3 regions of the Sphingopyxis sp. 550A genome follow, and region 1 is predicted to be linked to each of the others. Evidence: predicted binding sites of a transcription regulator. Region 1 holds the regulator's gene; each other region holds the start of a gene.
The links. The regulator LexA, encoded in region 1, represses DNA repair genes until DNA is damaged. The targets are predictions, from matches to a motif close to GTTCCNCNCTTGTTCT.

Region 2: the regulator LexA is predicted to act here: its motif matches at 3,832-3,847, upstream of ACVENA_RS14975 (ribonucleoside-diphosphate reductase subunit alpha).
Region 3: the regulator LexA is predicted to act here: its motif matches at 2,831-2,846, upstream of recA (recombinase RecA).

The regions. Positions count from the first base shown of each region.
Region 1 covers NZ_CM131615.1:1,569,293-1,574,612, reverse strand. The annotation lists gene trpC (indole-3-glycerol phosphate synthase TrpC) at 1-457, shown strand, start outside; gene moaC (cyclic pyranopterin monophosphate synthase MoaC) at 703-1,176, shown strand; gene ACVENA_RS07615 (molybdopterin molybdotransferase MoeA) at 1,173-2,360, shown strand; gene lexA (transcriptional repressor LexA) at 2,438-3,121, shown strand; gene ACVENA_RS07605 (ComEC/Rec2 family competence protein) at 3,075-5,204, opposite strand; gene gltX (glutamate--tRNA ligase) at 5,303-5,320, shown strand, end outside.
Region 2 covers NZ_CM131615.1:3,119,353-3,124,672, forward strand. The annotation lists gene ACVENA_RS14965 (acyl-CoA dehydrogenase) at 1-480, shown strand, start outside; gene ACVENA_RS14970 (EAL domain-containing protein) at 596-2,887, shown strand; gene ACVENA_RS14975 (ribonucleoside-diphosphate reductase subunit alpha) at 3,888-5,320, shown strand, end outside.
Region 3 covers NZ_CM131615.1:2,616,676-2,621,995, forward strand. The annotation lists gene ACVENA_RS12655 (hypothetical protein) at 1-439, opposite strand, end outside; gene ACVENA_RS12660 (glutathione S-transferase family protein) at 429-1,055, opposite strand; gene recA (recombinase RecA) at 1,682-2,755, opposite strand; gene ACVENA_RS12670 (response regulator) at 2,985-3,335, opposite strand; gene ACVENA_RS12675 (response regulator) at 3,328-5,320, opposite strand, start outside.

The DNA of each region.
Region 1 (5,320 bases):
GTGCGACCTTCCCGTTCTCCGCAAGGATTTCATGATCGACCCGTGGCAGGTCGCCGAAGCGCGCTCGATCGGCGCCGACGCGATCCTGATCATCGTCGCCGCGCTCGACGACGGCGCGATGCGCGAGATCGAGGAAGCGGCGATCGAGCGCGGCATGGACGTTCTCGTCGAGGTGCACGACGAAACCGAACTCGACCGCGCGCTGACGCGGCTGCGCTCGCGCCTGATCGGAGTCAACAACCGCGATCTCAAGACCTTCGAGACGGATCTTGCGGTAACCGAGCGGCTGGCGAAACGCGTGCCGCCCGGCACGCTTCTCGTCGGCGAAAGCGGCATCGCCACCCACGCCGACTGCCACCGCCTCTCGCAAAGCGGCGTCCACGCCTTCCTCGTCGGCGAAAGCCTGATGCGCCAGGCGGATGTCGAGGCGGCGACAAAGGCACTCCTGAACGGGTAAAGCGACATTTCCGCTGTGGGGTGGGAAGCGGTCGTTGAAGGATGGCGCTACTTTCCCCTCCCGCAAGCGGGAGGGGCAGCGAGACTTACGAACTTGTTCGTTAGTCGCAGCGGGGTGGGCCATCGCGACGTCGCTGCCCACCCCCGCCCCCTCCCGCCTGCGGGAGGGGAGAGAAGCGTCCGCTTCCGGCCGAAACCCACCATCCCCCTTGCCTTCCCCGCCCCACCTTGCTTGGCTCGCCTCCGATGACCAGCAAACCGACTCACCTCGACGACAGCGGCGCAGCGCATATGGTCGATGTCGGCGCCAAGCCCGCCACCCGGCGCCGTGCCGTCGCGAGCGGTCGCATCGCCATGTCGGCCGAGGCACTGAGCGCGATCCGCAGCGGCAACGCGCCCAAGGGCGACGTCCTTTCGACCGCGCGGATCGCGGGCATCATGGCCGCGAAACGCACGTCCGACCTGATCCCGCTCTGCCATCCGCTCGCCCTCACCAAGGTTTCGGTCGAATTCGACTGGGAAGACACCGGCGTTTCGGTCCGCGCCACGGCCGAAACGACCGGCCCGACCGGGGTCGAGATGGAGGCGCTCACCGCCGTCTCGGTCGCGCTGCTGACGCTCTACGACATGGCGAAGGCGCTCGACCGCGCGATGATCCTCAGCGATATCCGTCTGCTCGAAAAGAGCGGCGGCCGCTCGGGCGACTGGCGCGCCGCATGAACGGCCTGCTTGCCGTCGAGGAGGCACAGGCGCGCCTGCTCGCCTTGCGCCCGCCGCTCGCGCCGGAAACTATCGCTTTTTCGGAAGCTCTTGGCCGCTATCTTTCACAGGACATCGCGGCCGAACGCGACCAGCCCGCGGCGCCGCTGTCGGCGATGGACGGCTATGCGATCCGCTTCGACGATCTTCCCGGCCCATGGCGGATCACCGGCGAGGTGGCCGCAGGCGCCGCGCCGTCCGCACCGCTCGGCGCGGGCCAGGCGGCGCGCATCTTCACCGGCGCCATGCTTCCCGATGGCGCCGACACTATCCTCATCCAGGAAAATGCCGCCACCGAGGAGACAGTGCTCACTCTGACCGGCGATGCGCCGGCGCGCGGCCAGCATATTCGCCCCCGCGCGAGCGATTTCGCCGCGGGCGACCGACTCCTCGCCGCCGGAACGCGCCTGACCCCGGGCGCGATTGCCGCCGCGATCATGGGCGGCACAGCGCAGCTTGCGGTCGGTGCGCGCCCGCGCGTCGCGATCATGACCACCGGCGACGAACTGGTGCAGCCGGGCCGCACGCTCGCACCCGGCCAGATTCCCGACAGCAACGGCCCGATGCTCGCGGCGCTGCTCGCGCGCGAACCCGCCGACGTCGGCCTGCCGCTGCACATGCGCGACGACCGGACGATGATCGCGCGTGTTCTCAAGGATCTGGCGCGACGTCACGACGTCATCGTCACCGTCGGCGGCGCGTCAGTCGGCGATCATGACCATATCCGCGGCGCGCTCGAAGATGCGGGCGGGCGCGTCGATTTCTGGAAGATCGCGATGAAGCCGGGCAAGCCGCTGATCGCGGGTCGCATCGGCGACGCGCTGCTGCTCGGTCTGCCCGGCAATCCATCGTCGGCTTTCGTCACCGCGACCCTGTTCCTGCTCCCGCTCGTCCGCCATCTCGCCGGCGCGCGCGACCCACTGCCCGGAATCCGGCGAGCGCCACTCGCGACCGCGCTTGGCCCCGGCGGCGCGCGGCGCGACTATCTGCGCGCGCGCCGCGACGGCGAGCGCCTCATGCTGTTCGATGGGCAGGACAGCGGCCGCACCTTCCCGCTCGCCGAAGCCGACGCGCTGCTGATCCGCGAGATCGGCGCACCCGCCAAAGCCACCGGCGAACTGGCCGATTATATCGACATCGCTTGACAAGTTCCGATTTGTTCCACTATCGTTCTCCCTATGTCCGGCGCCCGGTCCATTCGGGGCATCATGGAGAACAAGCGATGTTGACCGCCAAGCAGCATGAACTGCTCCACTTCATCCAACAGCGCCTCGACGCGAGCGGGATCTCGCCGTCGTTCGAGGAGATGAAGGAAGCGCTCGGCCTCAAGTCGAAATCGGGTATCCATCGCCTGATAAGCGCTTTGGAAGAAAGGGGTTTTCTCCGCCGCCTCCCCAATCGCGCCCGCGCGCTGGAGGTGCTCAAGACCCCCGAAGGCGCCAAGGCTCCCGTCGTAAGCGAGCGCGACAATATCGTCCCGCTGCGCAAGCCCGCCCCCGCGCTGCGCCCGATCGCCGCGAACGACATCATTGAGGTGCCGCTGCACGGCAAGATCGCTGCGGGCGTACCGATCGAGGCGTTCGAGGATCACAACCAGCTCGCGGTTCCCGCCGCGCTGCTCGGCGCGGGCGAGCATTATGCGCTCGAAGTGTCGGGCGACTCGATGGTCGAGGCGGGCATCTTCGACGGCGATTATGCGCTGATCCAGAAAGCCGACACCGCGCGCGAGGGTGACATCGTCGTCGCGCTGGTCGACGGGCAGGACGCGACGCTCAAATTTTTCCGCCGCGAGGGTAAGATGATCCGGCTCGATCCCGCCAACAGCGCCTATGAGCCGCAGCGCTACGAAGCCGGGCGCGTCATGGTGCAAGGGCGTCTTTCGGGACTGCTTCGTCGTTACCACTGAGCTGGTCGGGGCGGCGCCACGGATGCTCGTCGCCCGCGCGTAGCGCGGCGACGACTCGCGGCCTGCTCCCCAGGTAGATCGCCAGCCCGCCGCTTTGCGCCAGACTGTCGCGGTCGATCGTCAGCCAGCGCCCGATGCATTCGCGCGGCAGCCAGCGATCGCTGATCACGACATCGGCCGCGGCGCAGGCGGCCGCCATCTCGGCGCCCTCGATCCGGTCACGGCCCCGCGAGGCGAGGATGACGCGTTGCACGCCGTCGGCGCCCTGATGCCAGCGACAGAAATCGGCGTTGCATTCGACATGGTCGAGATCGGCGAGCGCGCTCAGCGGCGCGTCGATCCCCGCCGCCTCGCTCATCGCATCGCGCACGAAATCGCCCGCGCGGTCGCGCAGCAGCGCATAGCCGCCGCCGGGCACCGCCGCCGCGATGTTGCGCCCGTCGCCGGTGACGAGCAGATCGGGGCGCGGCTGCGCGAGCAACGCCGCGATCCCGATCGCTAGCGGCACCGCCCCCGCCCAACGCCAGCGCGTCCGCCAGATCAGGATCCAGAGCCCGCCGCCAACGGTCAGCGCGAAGCCCCAACGCGGAAAGCTCGGCAGCGTCGCGACCGCCCCCGGCGTGTCGGCCACCGCGTGCGCAAGCGCGATGAGCAGGCGCAGCGCGTGATCGGCCACCCACCAGAAGGGCGCGCCGAACCCGACGCTATCGAACAGCAGCCCCGCCGCCTCCATCGGCATGATGACGAAGGTCGTGAGCGGGATCGCCACGACATTGGCGAGCGCGCCGTAAAGCCCCGCCTTGTGGAAATGAAACAGTGCGATCGGCGCCAGCGCCAGTTCGACCACCAGCCCGGTGATCAGCAATCCCGCCAGCGCCCGCCCCCATCGCAGCGGCAGCACTTCGTCGCGGCGCGCGAGGAAGCGCTGCATCGCCGGGCTTTCGTGAAGCGCGACGAGCGCAGTCACCGCCGCGAAGCTGAGCTGAAAACTCGGCCCCGCGAGCGATTCGGGACGCCATAACAGCACGATCAGCGCGCCTGCCGCCACAAGCCGCAACGTCAACGCCTCGCGCCCCATCAGAAAAGCGACAAGGACGAGCAGCGCCGCGATCAGCGAACGCAGCGTCGGCACTTCGGCGCCCGCGAGCCACGTATAGCCTGCCCCCGCCAGCGCGCCCGCCGCGGCGGCGATCGGCAGCACATATCCCGCCAGCGCCAGCCGCCCGCTGAGTGCGAACAGCCGCATCGCGACGAGCATCGCAAAGCCGATCACCGCGGTCACATGCAGCCCGCTGATCGACAGCAGGTGCGCCAACCCTGCGCGGCGCATCGCCTCGTCATCCTCGGGCGATATCGCGCCGCGATCGCCGGTGACCAGCGCCGCCGCGATCCCGCCCGGCGATCCCGCGACCTGTTCGTGGATATGCGCGCTGAGCCGCGCGCGCAACGGCTGGCTACCGTGCTGCTCTCCGGGCGACCGCGCGACATCGCCGAGCACCGTCCCGACCGCGCCGATCCGGTCGAACCACGCCCGCTGCGCAAAATCATATCCACCCGGCAGGCTCGCCGTCGGTGGCGGCATCAGCCGCGCGCGGAGCCCGATGAATTCGCCCGGCGCGATGCTGCCGCCATCGCCGCGAAGCGTCAGCCGGACCCGCGGCGGCAGGTCGGGCCGCCGTAGCGGGCGGACGATGAGCCGCACCTGCTCGCGCGCGGGCTGCGGCTCGACCGCTTCGACCCTGGCCGAAAAGGCGGTCACCGCGGGTTGCGCGAGCACCGGCGCCGCGACCCACGCCGCGCGTGCCCAGATCAGCAGCAGCCCTGCCGCCATCACCGCACAGCCGACCACCGCGATACGGCCCGACCGTCGCTGCCACCCCGTCAGCACCCCGACAAGCGCTCCTGCGGCGAGCAGGAAAAGCAACCCGATCCACTGCATCATCGTCGGCATGGCGAACCAGGCGGCGATCCCGGCGCCGAACGCGACTGGAAGCCAGAGCCCGATCCGCTCGCGCTCGACATCGAGCCATGCCTCGGCGCGCTCCGGAAGCCCACGGAGGACCGTAATCGCGTGCGCGAACATGGGCGTTTGAAGCGACCTTGCCGCCATGCTAGGGGCTGCCCCGATCCTCCGTCCCGATCCCCCTGACCGGAACGGCAAATTGAGTGAAAGAGGCCGCAGTGGCAACCGAAAACCCG
Region 2 (5,320 bases), 1.6 Mb from region 1:
ACCGGCGCCGCGCAGCATTATCGCGACGCGCGCATCGCCCCGATCTACGAAGGCACCAACGGCATCCAGGCCGCCGACCTCGTCGGGCGCAAGCTCGGCCTCGCGGGCGGCGACGGGGTGCGCTCGCTGATCGACGACATCGCGCACGGCGCCGCCGATTTCCCGCAGCTCGCCGAACTGGCGGAAACCTGTCGCCACGTCACCGACTGGCTCGAACAGGCCTCGACGCCCGACCGGCTCGCGGGCAGCTATCCCTATCTCACCATGCTCGCGACCGCCACCTGCGGCTGGCTGATGGCGCTGCAGAATCGCGCCGCGCGCGCCGCACTCGACGCGGGCGAAGGCGACACCGCCTTCCTCGAGGCGAAGATCGCCTCGACGCGCTTCTACCTCGACCAGATCGTCCCGGCGGCCGGCGGCCTCGCCGCCTCGGCGCTCGCCGGCGACGCGGCGCTCGCGCCGCTGCCGGCGATCGCCTGAAGACAGCGGAAATCCTTGCCCTCTCGCACGATGCGAGAGGGCGGGATCAGGGCCATGATTAACGCAATGATAACCAAGTCGGGATAGATGCATCCGGCAATTGCCGGAGACCTGCGTGCCCAAGCTCGGACAGAAGATGATCGTCAGCTGGCGTACGCTTGCGCTGTCGCTTCTGCTCAGCATCATCGTGGGCATCAGCGGCGCGGGCGAACTGCCCGATCGGCTGATCGCCAGCCTCACCAGCCAGTTCGCCTATCGCGACGTTTCGGGCGACATCGTCGTCGTCGGCGTCGACGACCGCACGCTTGGCGCCTCACGCGGCGGCGAATTCTCGCGGCGCGACCATGCCGCGCTGATCCGCGCGATCGACCGGGCGCACGCGAAACGGCTGTTCATCGACTTCGATTATCAGCGGCCCGACGATTATGGCGGCCTCAAAAGCATCACCGCCGCGGTGCGCGCGATGGGCAAACGCGCCGTACTCGGCGTCCCGACGCGCTCGGTACCCGGGTCCGATCGAGTCGTTACCATCTTTCCCGACCCGTCGTTCGGCAAGCAGGCTGCCCAGGCAAGCCTCGCGTGGGAATATCAGATCTGGCAGGTCTGGGACGTACCGCTGATGTACGATGCCGAGGGACGTCTATTGCCGAGCTTCGCCGCAGTGCTCGCCAACAAGTCGGGCGACCGGCCGAGCGTCTTCCGGATCGACTTTTCCTACCGCACAGACAGCATCAAGCAATATAGCGCAATCGACGTGATCCGCGGGAAAGTGGGCGCACGCGAGCTCGCCGGCAAGGACGTGATCTTCGCGCCCACGGCCTCGCGCCTCTCCGACGGCCATTATCTCCCCGGTCATGATCTGGTGCCGGGGGCTTATATCCATCTCATCGCGGGTGAGACCCTGCGCCGCGGCAATCCCGTCAATCTCGGCTGGTCGCCGGCGCTCGGCTTCGCCGTCCTCATGACAATGCCGCTGCTGCTCGCGGGCCGCAGCCGTCGCTTCAGCTTCGCCGGCCTCGGCGTAGCGGCGGCGCTCGTCGTCGCAAAGGCGATACTTTCGTCGCAACTCGTCACCATCTCGGTGGGCGCGGGTTTCTTCTACCTCATGGTCATCGGCGCCAATGTTTCGCGGACGCGCCGCCGCGACTCCGCACAGCGCGAAAACCCCATCTCGGGCCTTCCCAATTTCGAGGCTTTGCGCAGTCAGGCCCCCTTCGGCAGCGCGACGGTCATCGCCGCCAAGGTCGTCAATTTCGAAGATCTCGCCGCCTTCATCCCCGGCGACGGCATCGGCAAACTCGTCGAGCAGGTTACCCGCCGCCTCCAGCTCGCCTCGCAAGGCACGGTCCTGCACCATGACCTCGACGGCACCTTCGCCTGGCTCGTTCCCTATTATCAGCACAGCCAGATCGAGGGGCAGCTCGCGGGCCTCGCCGCGCTGTTCAACGCGCCGCTGACGATCGGCGAGCTTCGCGTCGACGTCGCCATCGCCTTCGGGGTCAACGACGAGTTCGAGGGTTCGAACGCCCAGCGCCTTGCCGCCGCGCTCGTCGCCGCCGAAAAGTCGATCCGCACCCGCTCGCTGTGGACCAAATATACGCCGCGGCAAAAGGACGATGCCGGCTGGCAATTGTCCTTCCATTCGCAGCTCGAGGATGCACTGTCGGGCGGCGATATCTGGGTCGCTTTCCAGCCGCAATATGCGATCACGACCAAGGAACTCGTCGGGGTCGAGGCGCTCGCGCGCTGGACGCACCCGACGCGCGGCCCGATCCCGCCCGACGAATTCATCGTCCAGGCCGAAAGGAGCCAGGACATCTATCGCCTCACCCTGTTCGTGATGGATCAGGCGATCCGCTCGGCTGCCGATCTTCACCAGCGCGGGCTCGATATCCATATGTCGGTCAACCTGTCGGCAACCCTGCTCGACCACAGCGACCTCGTGGGGACGATCCGCGTGATGCTGACCGCACACCATCTGCCCGCCGAGAAATTGACGATCGAGATCACCGAAACCGCGCAGATCGAGAATAGCCGCCAGGCGAAGCAGACGCTCGCGCAGCTCCGCCGCGCCGGCATCCGCCTGTCGATCGACGATTATGGCACCGGCCAGTCGAATCTCGAATATCTGACCGAGATCGAGGCCGACGAAATCAAGATCGACAAGCGATTCGTGATGACGATGCGCGATTCGCAGCGGAACCTCGAAGTCGTCAAGTCAACGATCGATCTCGCACACCGTCTGGGCGCCGTCGCGGTCGCCGAAGGCATCGAAGACGCGCCGACGCTCGCGCTTCTGGGCCAGTTGGGCTGCGATGTCGGCCAAGGATATCTGCTTGGAAAACCCCAGCTATTTACCGAACTGGTGAATAGCCTCTCCGCCTCCCCCCACAGCCGCACCGCCTGACTGCCAGATTGGCAGCAATCGTTCGCGCGGGATTATAGTTAAGACTCGATTTACCTTGTCTATTAAGGTATACGCTCCGTTAACTGTTCCTCGTGGGCAGTGCCAACAGGAGATCTGACATGGGTTGGTTCTGGAAGTTCCTGGGTGGCGGCGGCACCGGTAGCGGTGGCGGCTCGGCCTAACCTGGACACAAAATCAGAAAAGGGCTCCGGACATCGTCCGGGGCCCTTTTTCTTTGCCGATTCGAGGATGCAAACCCGGCCGAGGGCCGCATTGGGGCGGGAGGCCGCCCCTTCCTAACTTTCGTCATTCCCGCGAAAGCAGGAACCCAGAGCGCGCGTCGGCTGACTCCTCACTGGGTTCCTGCTTTCGCGGGAATGACGAAGATAAGAGATGCTGCGCGCGACTTTCAGACTCTCGTCATCCCGGACTTGATCCGGGATCCATTCATCCAGCGCTGAGAAAATGGATCCCGGATTAAGTCTGTCCCGAGCCTGCCGAAGGGTCGGAATGACGGCGAAGGATGGCACCGCCGCTCCCGAAGCCCGCCATCTTCGCATGGCGTTTCGCAACCTTCCACTGCCCCCCGCGGCCGGGATCGGCGCTGCGACCGACGCCGCATTTTATCCTTTCGCGCCGCAATGGCCCAAGCCCCTAGGAAAAGCGCGGTTGGGGCCGTGGAATGCCTTTTTCCAGCGGTGAACCGAATCAAATTATCGACGAGTTGAGTCCTCAATCTGTCATTTACCGTCTTGCATCGGCGCGCCGACGTGGCACTATAGGTGGTGGGTCAACCACGGGGGCACCCCAAGAAATAGTATCGGACTGAAAGTGGCGGATTTCCGTCGCCCATGAGCCATGGGCACGGGAAAACCCTCTGTGCGCCGAAAATAAGTGCCCCCGGGGACGCGTTTAGATGCTAGGATCGGGGCTTCGCCCTGAGTCGAACAAGACAGGAACATATGCGCCGCGGCGCATAGGCAATATGAGGGCGAGTTAGATGGATTTTCGCGAGACGGAACGGGTGGAGACGAGCGACGTGGCGACGATGGAACTGGCAAAGACGGACGCTCCGGCGAAGGGCGAATCGGGGGGCGAATCGACCCCCGAGACCACCAAGCTGAACGACAGCGGCGAGCCCAAGGTTCACGCGCGCCGATTCGACGTCGCGACCGACGCCGGCCGCGACGCGCTGCTCACCGATTTCGGCAAGGAAACGCTCCGCGACCGCTACCTCCTCCCCGGCGAATCGTACCAGGACCTCTTCGCACGCGTCGCCTCGGCCTATGCCGACGACGCCGACCACGCCCAGCGCCTCTACGACTATATCTCGAAGCTGTGGTTCATGCCCGCGACCCCGGTGCTCTCGAACGGCGGCACCGGCCGCGGCCTGCCCATCTCCTGCTACCTCAACTCGGTCGATGACAGCCTCGAGGGCATCGTCGGCACCTGGAACGAGAATGTCTGGCTCGCCAGCCGCGGCGGCGGCATCGGCACCTATTGGGGCGCGGTGCGCGGCATCGGCGAACCCGTCGGCCTCAATGGCAAGACCAGCGGCATCATCCCCTTCGTCCGGGTGATGGACAGCCTGACCCTCGCGATTTCGCAGGGCTCGCTCCGTCGCGGCTCGGCCGCCTGCTATCTCGACGTCTCGCACCCCGAGATCGAGGAGTTCCTCGAGGTCCGCAAGCCGTCGGGCGACTTCAACCGCAAGGCGCTGAACCTCCACCACGGCGTGCTGATCACCGACGAGTTCATGGAGGCCGTCCGCGACGGCAAGGAATTCAACCTCCGCAGCCCCAAGGACCAGAGCGTCCGCGGCACCGTCGACGCGCGCAGCCTGTTCCAGAAGCTCGTCGAGACGCGGCTTGCGACCGGCGAACCCTACATCATCTTCATCGACCAGGTGAACCGCATGATGCCCAAGCATCATCGCGACCTCGGGCTCAAGGTCTCGACCTCGAACCTCTGCTCGGAAATCACCCTGCCGACCGGCCGCGACCATCTCGGCAACGACCGCACCGCAGTCTGCTGCCTCTCGTCCTTGAACCTCGAAACCTGGGACGAGTGGAACGGCGACAAGCGCTTCATCGAGGATGTCATGCGCATGCTCGACAATGTCCTGCAGGACTATATCGACCGCGCCCCGCCCGAAATGGCGCGCGCCAAATATAGCGCGTCGCGCGAACGCTCGGTCGGCCTCGGCGTGATGGGCTTCCACAGCTTCCTTCAGGCGCGCGGCCTGCCGTTCGAGGGCGCGATGGCGAAGTCGTCGAACCTGCGCGTCTTCAAGCATATCCGCGCGCAGGTCGATCAGGCGTCGATGCTGCTCGCCAAGGAACGCGGCCCCTGCCCCGACGCCGCCGATCAGGGCGTGATGGAGCGTTTCAGCTGCAAGATGGCGATCGCGCCGACCGCGTCGATCAGCATCAT
Region 3 (5,320 bases), 1.0 Mb from region 1:
CGACATAGCCGCAATCCATCGTGCCGTCCGGGCGGTCGCCGCGGAAATCGAAGGCCGCGTAAAGCCCCGGCGGCTGGCCCGCGGGGTCGGGATACCAGCTCAGCCGCAGGATGCGGAGCTTTCCATCAGCCCACAGCGCCGACCGCTTGCGCAAGTTCATTTCCCACTCGAGCCGCGGGTTCGACGCCTGGAACGACAGGCGCAGCATCGCATAGGCGGCGGCATAATCGCGCCGCGCCAGCGCCGCGGCATAGGTGGCGAAGCGGTCGATCGCGCCCTCCTCGTCGGCCGCGGTCGGCGCGAACGCCCTGCCGTCAGGAACGACGATGTTGCGCTCGACCTCGGGCCCCAGCGTCGGCGGCGCCGCGAGCGCGGTCGAAGCGCCCGCGAGCAGCAGTGCCGCCGCTGCGGCAAAGAGACCCCGATGTTCAATAGCCATAATAGGCCCCGCCCTTGTCGCGCGCGCGCCGCCATGCCGGCCGGTCGTGACAGGCGTTCACGAAATTCGCGAGCTTCGGATAGCGCGGTGCCATGCCCTGCATGATCGCAACCTCGGCGGGAAAGCTGAGCATCACGTCGGCCGCCGACAGATCGGAGCCGACGAAATGGCCCGCGTCGCTCACCCGGCTTTCCATATAGGAAAAATGCGAATCGAGCTGCTGGGCGATACGCGCTTCGAGCGGCGCCGCCGCTTCGCCCAGCCGCGCGGTATAGATGCGTAGCAGGATCGGCGTCATCGCCGACCCCTCGGCGAAATGCATCCATTCGAGGTGGCGGACATGATCGTCGGTGCCGCGTTCGGGAACCAGAGCGCCGCCGCCATGGCGTTCGCAGAGATATTCGACGATCGCCCCCGATTCGGTAATCACCTTGCCGCCGTCCTCGATCACCGGCGACTTGCCGAGCGGATGCACAGCGAGCAGTTCGGGCGGGGCGAGATTGGTCACCGGATCGCGGTCGTAGAATTTGATCTCATAGGGCGCGCCGATTTCCTCGAGCAGCCACAATATGCGCTGCGAGCGGCTGTTGTTCAGGTGATGGACGATCAGGCTCATTGTGCTTTCCTTCGGCTCGCATCGGGTCGGATGACGATTTGAAGCGCTCATGCGCAGAAAGGAAGACAATTCACGCAAAAATGGCGAGAGTCTGCAGGTTTCAGCGCATCCGAGAAACAATCTATCGCCTGCGGACTACAAGATGCCGAACGATTTCTCTCCCCATTCGCGCGGTTCGCCCGATTTTCGAGGAATGGCGGGTTTCGACCGGAAGCGGACCTATCTTGCATCGTCATCCCGGACTTGATCCGGGATCCATTCTCTCAGCGCCGGATGAATAGATCCCGGATCAAGTCCGGGATGACGAGAGACTGAAAGTCGCGCTCAGCATCTCTTATCGTCGTCATTCCCGCGAAAGCGGGAACCCAGAGCGTGCGTCGGCTGACCCCACTCTGGGTTCCCGCTTTCGCGGGGATGACGAAGGTCAGGAAGGGCAGTTCCCCACCCCAATACCGCCGCCGCATCATATACCGCGGAACCGGCAGCGAGGAATCAACGGCGGGCGGGCCGACCTGCGAGAGGGACAGGTGCAGGTGCGATGCAGCCGCAAGGAGGCTGCGGGGCCCGCCGCCGTCGGCCGGCCGGTCCGTGGGAGAGGAAACCGGCCGGATGGCGTTCAGAATCGATCAATCGTCGCCGTCATCGTCGGGGCCGGTCATCATTTCCTCGGCCACCGCGTCGGTGCGGGTGCGGATCGCGCTTTCGAGGCGCTGCATCAGCTCGGGATTCTCGGTCAGGAAGGTCTTCGCATTCTCTCGACCCTGGCCGATACGGATCGAGTCATAGCTGAACCAGGCGCCCGATTTTTCGACCAGTCCGGCCTTGACGCCGAGGTCGAGAATTTCGCCGATCTTGGAAATGCCCTGCCCGTACATGATGTCGAATTCGACCTGTTTGAACGGCGGAGCGACCTTGTTCTTGACGACCTTGACGCGCGTCGTGTTGCCGACGATTTCGTCGCCATTCTTGATCTGGCCGGTGCGGCGGATGTCGAGGCGAACCGAAGCGTAGAATTTGAGCGCGTTGCCGCCGGTCGTCGTCTCAGGATTGCCGTACATCACGCCGATCTTCATGCGAAGCTGGTTGATGAAGATCACCATGCAGCGCGAGCGGCTGATCGATCCCGTGAGCTTGCGGAGCGACTGCGACATCAGGCGCGCCTGGAGGCCGACGTGGCTGTCGCCCATCTCGCCCTCGATCTCGGCGCGCGGGACGAGCGCGGCGACCGAGTCGACGACGAGGACGTCGATCGCGTTCGAGCGCACCAGCGTGTCGACGATCTCCAGCGCCTGTTCGCCGGTGTCGGGCTGCGACACGATCAGTTCGTCGATGTCGACGCCGAGCTTCTTGGCATAGACGGGGTCGAGCGCATGTTCGGCATCGACGAAGGCCGCGGTGCCGCCCATCTTCTGCGCCTCGGCGATGCAGTGCAGCGCGAGCGTGGTCTTGCCCGAGCTTTCGGGACCATAGATTTCGATGACGCGGCCGCGCGGCAGACCGCCGACCCCCAAGGCGATGTCGAGCCCGAGCGAGCCGGTCGAAACCGCCTCGACCTGCATCGCTTCCTTCGAGCCCAGCTTCATCACCGAGCCCTTGCCGAACGCGCGATCGATTTGCGCGAGCGCGGCGTCAAGCGCCTTCTGCCTGTCCGTTCCGTTCACTGATTTCCCCGATTCGACGAGTGACAATTGTCCGGCCATTGCCGTCCCTTTCCTGCTCTAGAGCGACCGCGGAAGCATCGCAACGCCTGCCTCATGTGCCACATTTGTTCTCATGGAACAAGAGGGGAACATACAATGTTCTGGAATTGTCATTGCGAGCGAAGCGAAGCAATCCAGAGTGTTTGAAAACCGCCCTGGATTGCTTCGCTTCGCTCGCAATGACGAAGTGTAAGAACGGCGGCATCCCCCGCCTGTGGGGGGCGACGATTCAGGCTCCGAACTCGCCTATCGCCGCCTCGATATCGGTGAGGCGGAACGGCTTGGTCACCAGCCGCCGGTGCGCGTGCGCGGGCGGGATCACGTCGCCGCCGCCCGAGGTGAAAGCAAAAGGAATGCCTCGCGCCGCGAGCGCGTCGGCGATCGGCCAGCCCTTTTCGTCGCCGAGATTGATGTCGATCAGCGCACCCGCGAGCGATTCGGCGGCGATCACCGCCAGCGCCTCGCCGTTCGTCGTCGCCTGCGCGGGCTCGGGCAGGCCGAGCGCGTCGAACATATCGGCGAGCATCATGCCGATCAGCACATCGTCCTCGACCAGCAGGATGCGCGGCGCGTCAGCCATGGTCCGCCCGATGCGCGGCTTCGTCGAGCGCCGCCGACACCGCTTCGGTCAATTGCGCAACCGAAAAGGGTTTGGGCAGGAACGCGACGTCGGCGATGTCGATCGACTGACGGAGTTGCTCCTCGGCATAACCCGACATGAAGAGCACCGGCAGCACCGGCCGCTTCGCGCGCATCGCGCGCACCATCGCCGGGCCGTCCATCGTCGGCATCACCACATCGCTGACGATCAGGTCGATCTTTTCCATCCCGGCGAAACGCTCCAGTCCTTCCTCGCCCTGCGAAGCGGTGACGACGCTATAACCCGCACGGGTCAGCGCGCGTTCCGCGACCGCGCGCACCATATCCTCATCCTCGACGAGCAGGATCGTGCCGGTGCCCCACTGACTCTTCTTCGGCTTCGCCGCCGGCGCGGGCGTCGCGGGCCCGTCGCTCCCCGCGCGGTGGACGGGGAGATAGATGGTGAAACTGGTCTCCCCCGGCCGGCTGTCGGCAAAGATGAAGCCCGCCGACTGCTTGATGATGCCATAGACGGTCGACAGGCCGAGCCCGGTTCCCTTGCCGACATCCTTGGTGGTGAAGAAGGGTTCGAAGATCTTCGGCAGCACGTCGGCGGGAATGCCGCTTCCGGTATCACTGACCTTCAGCGCGCTATAGTCGGCGGGGGGCATGAATTCATTGCCCATCTGGCGCACGTCGGCGGCCGACACCGGATAGGTCTCGATCGTCAGCGTCCCCGCACCCGCCATCGCATCGCGCGCGTTGACCGCAAGGTTGATGATCACCTGTTCGAGTTGTCCCGGGTCGGCGCGCACCGCGCCAAGCCCGCGGCCGTGATGCACGGTAAGCTGGATGGTATCGCCGATCAGCCGCTTGAGCAGGTGCGATACTTCCGAAATCACGTCGGGAAGCTGCAATATCTGCGGACGCAGCGTCTGCTGGCGCGAGAAGGCGAGCAATTGCCGCGTTAGGCTCGCGGCGCGATTGGCATTGCTGCGAATCTGCTGGATGTCGTCATAATCGCTATCGCCCGGCGTGTGGCGCATCAGCATCAGGTCGCAGGCGCCGAGCACCGCGGTCAGGATATTGTTGAAATCATGCGCGACGCCGCCCGCGAGCTGACCGACCGCCTGCATCTTGGACGCCTGCGCGACCTGGCGCTTGAGGCGCGATTCCTCGCTCGAATCCTTGAGGCTGAGCAGCACCGCCGCCTCGCCGAGCCCGCGCACGCCGACGACGCGCATCGACACCGGATCGTCGCCCTGCCCGATGAGCCGGATCGACAAATCGCCGCCGACTTGCTGGCCGCTGCTGTGGCGCCGGATCATGTCGGCAAGCGGCCCCTTGTCCTCTCCGACCACCAAATCGCCGGGATAGCGCGGCGGGCGCCCATCGCCGATCCCCGCGGCGCGGACGAAGGCGCGATTCATGTAAAGGAAGCGCCCGTCACGATCGACCAGCGCCAGCCCGAAAGGCAGCAGCGACAGCAAGGTCTCGACATAGGTCTGCGCGGCGCCGCGATCGGCGGGCCCCATCTCCTCGTCGAGCATCGCGAGCAGCACCGGGCCATGGCCGTCGGCCGGCGTCAGCGGGATCTGGAGCATCCGCACTGGCGTCGCCCGTTCGCCCTCGCGTGCGAAAGTGAGCGTCCCCGCATCGTCGAGCCGCAGCAGAGCAGCAACGTCGCGCCCGGCATAATGCGCCTGCCCGCCCTCATCGAACGCGCGGAGCAGAAAGGCCTGGTTGGCGGTGCGCAGCCGTCCTTCGGGGCTGACCAGCGCCGCCATGATCCCCGCGTGCCCGAGGGTGCGGCCAGCGGGGCCGTCGAGATGGCGCATCACCTCGTTCGCGAGGTCGAGCCGCTCAAGCGCGGCGAAACGCCAGACGAGATAATCCTCGGCCTGCCCGGTCCGCGTCACCTGCGCCTGCAATTGCAGCGGCCCGACCGCGATGTCGCTGGCGTGCCCCTCGCCATCGCGCCACGCG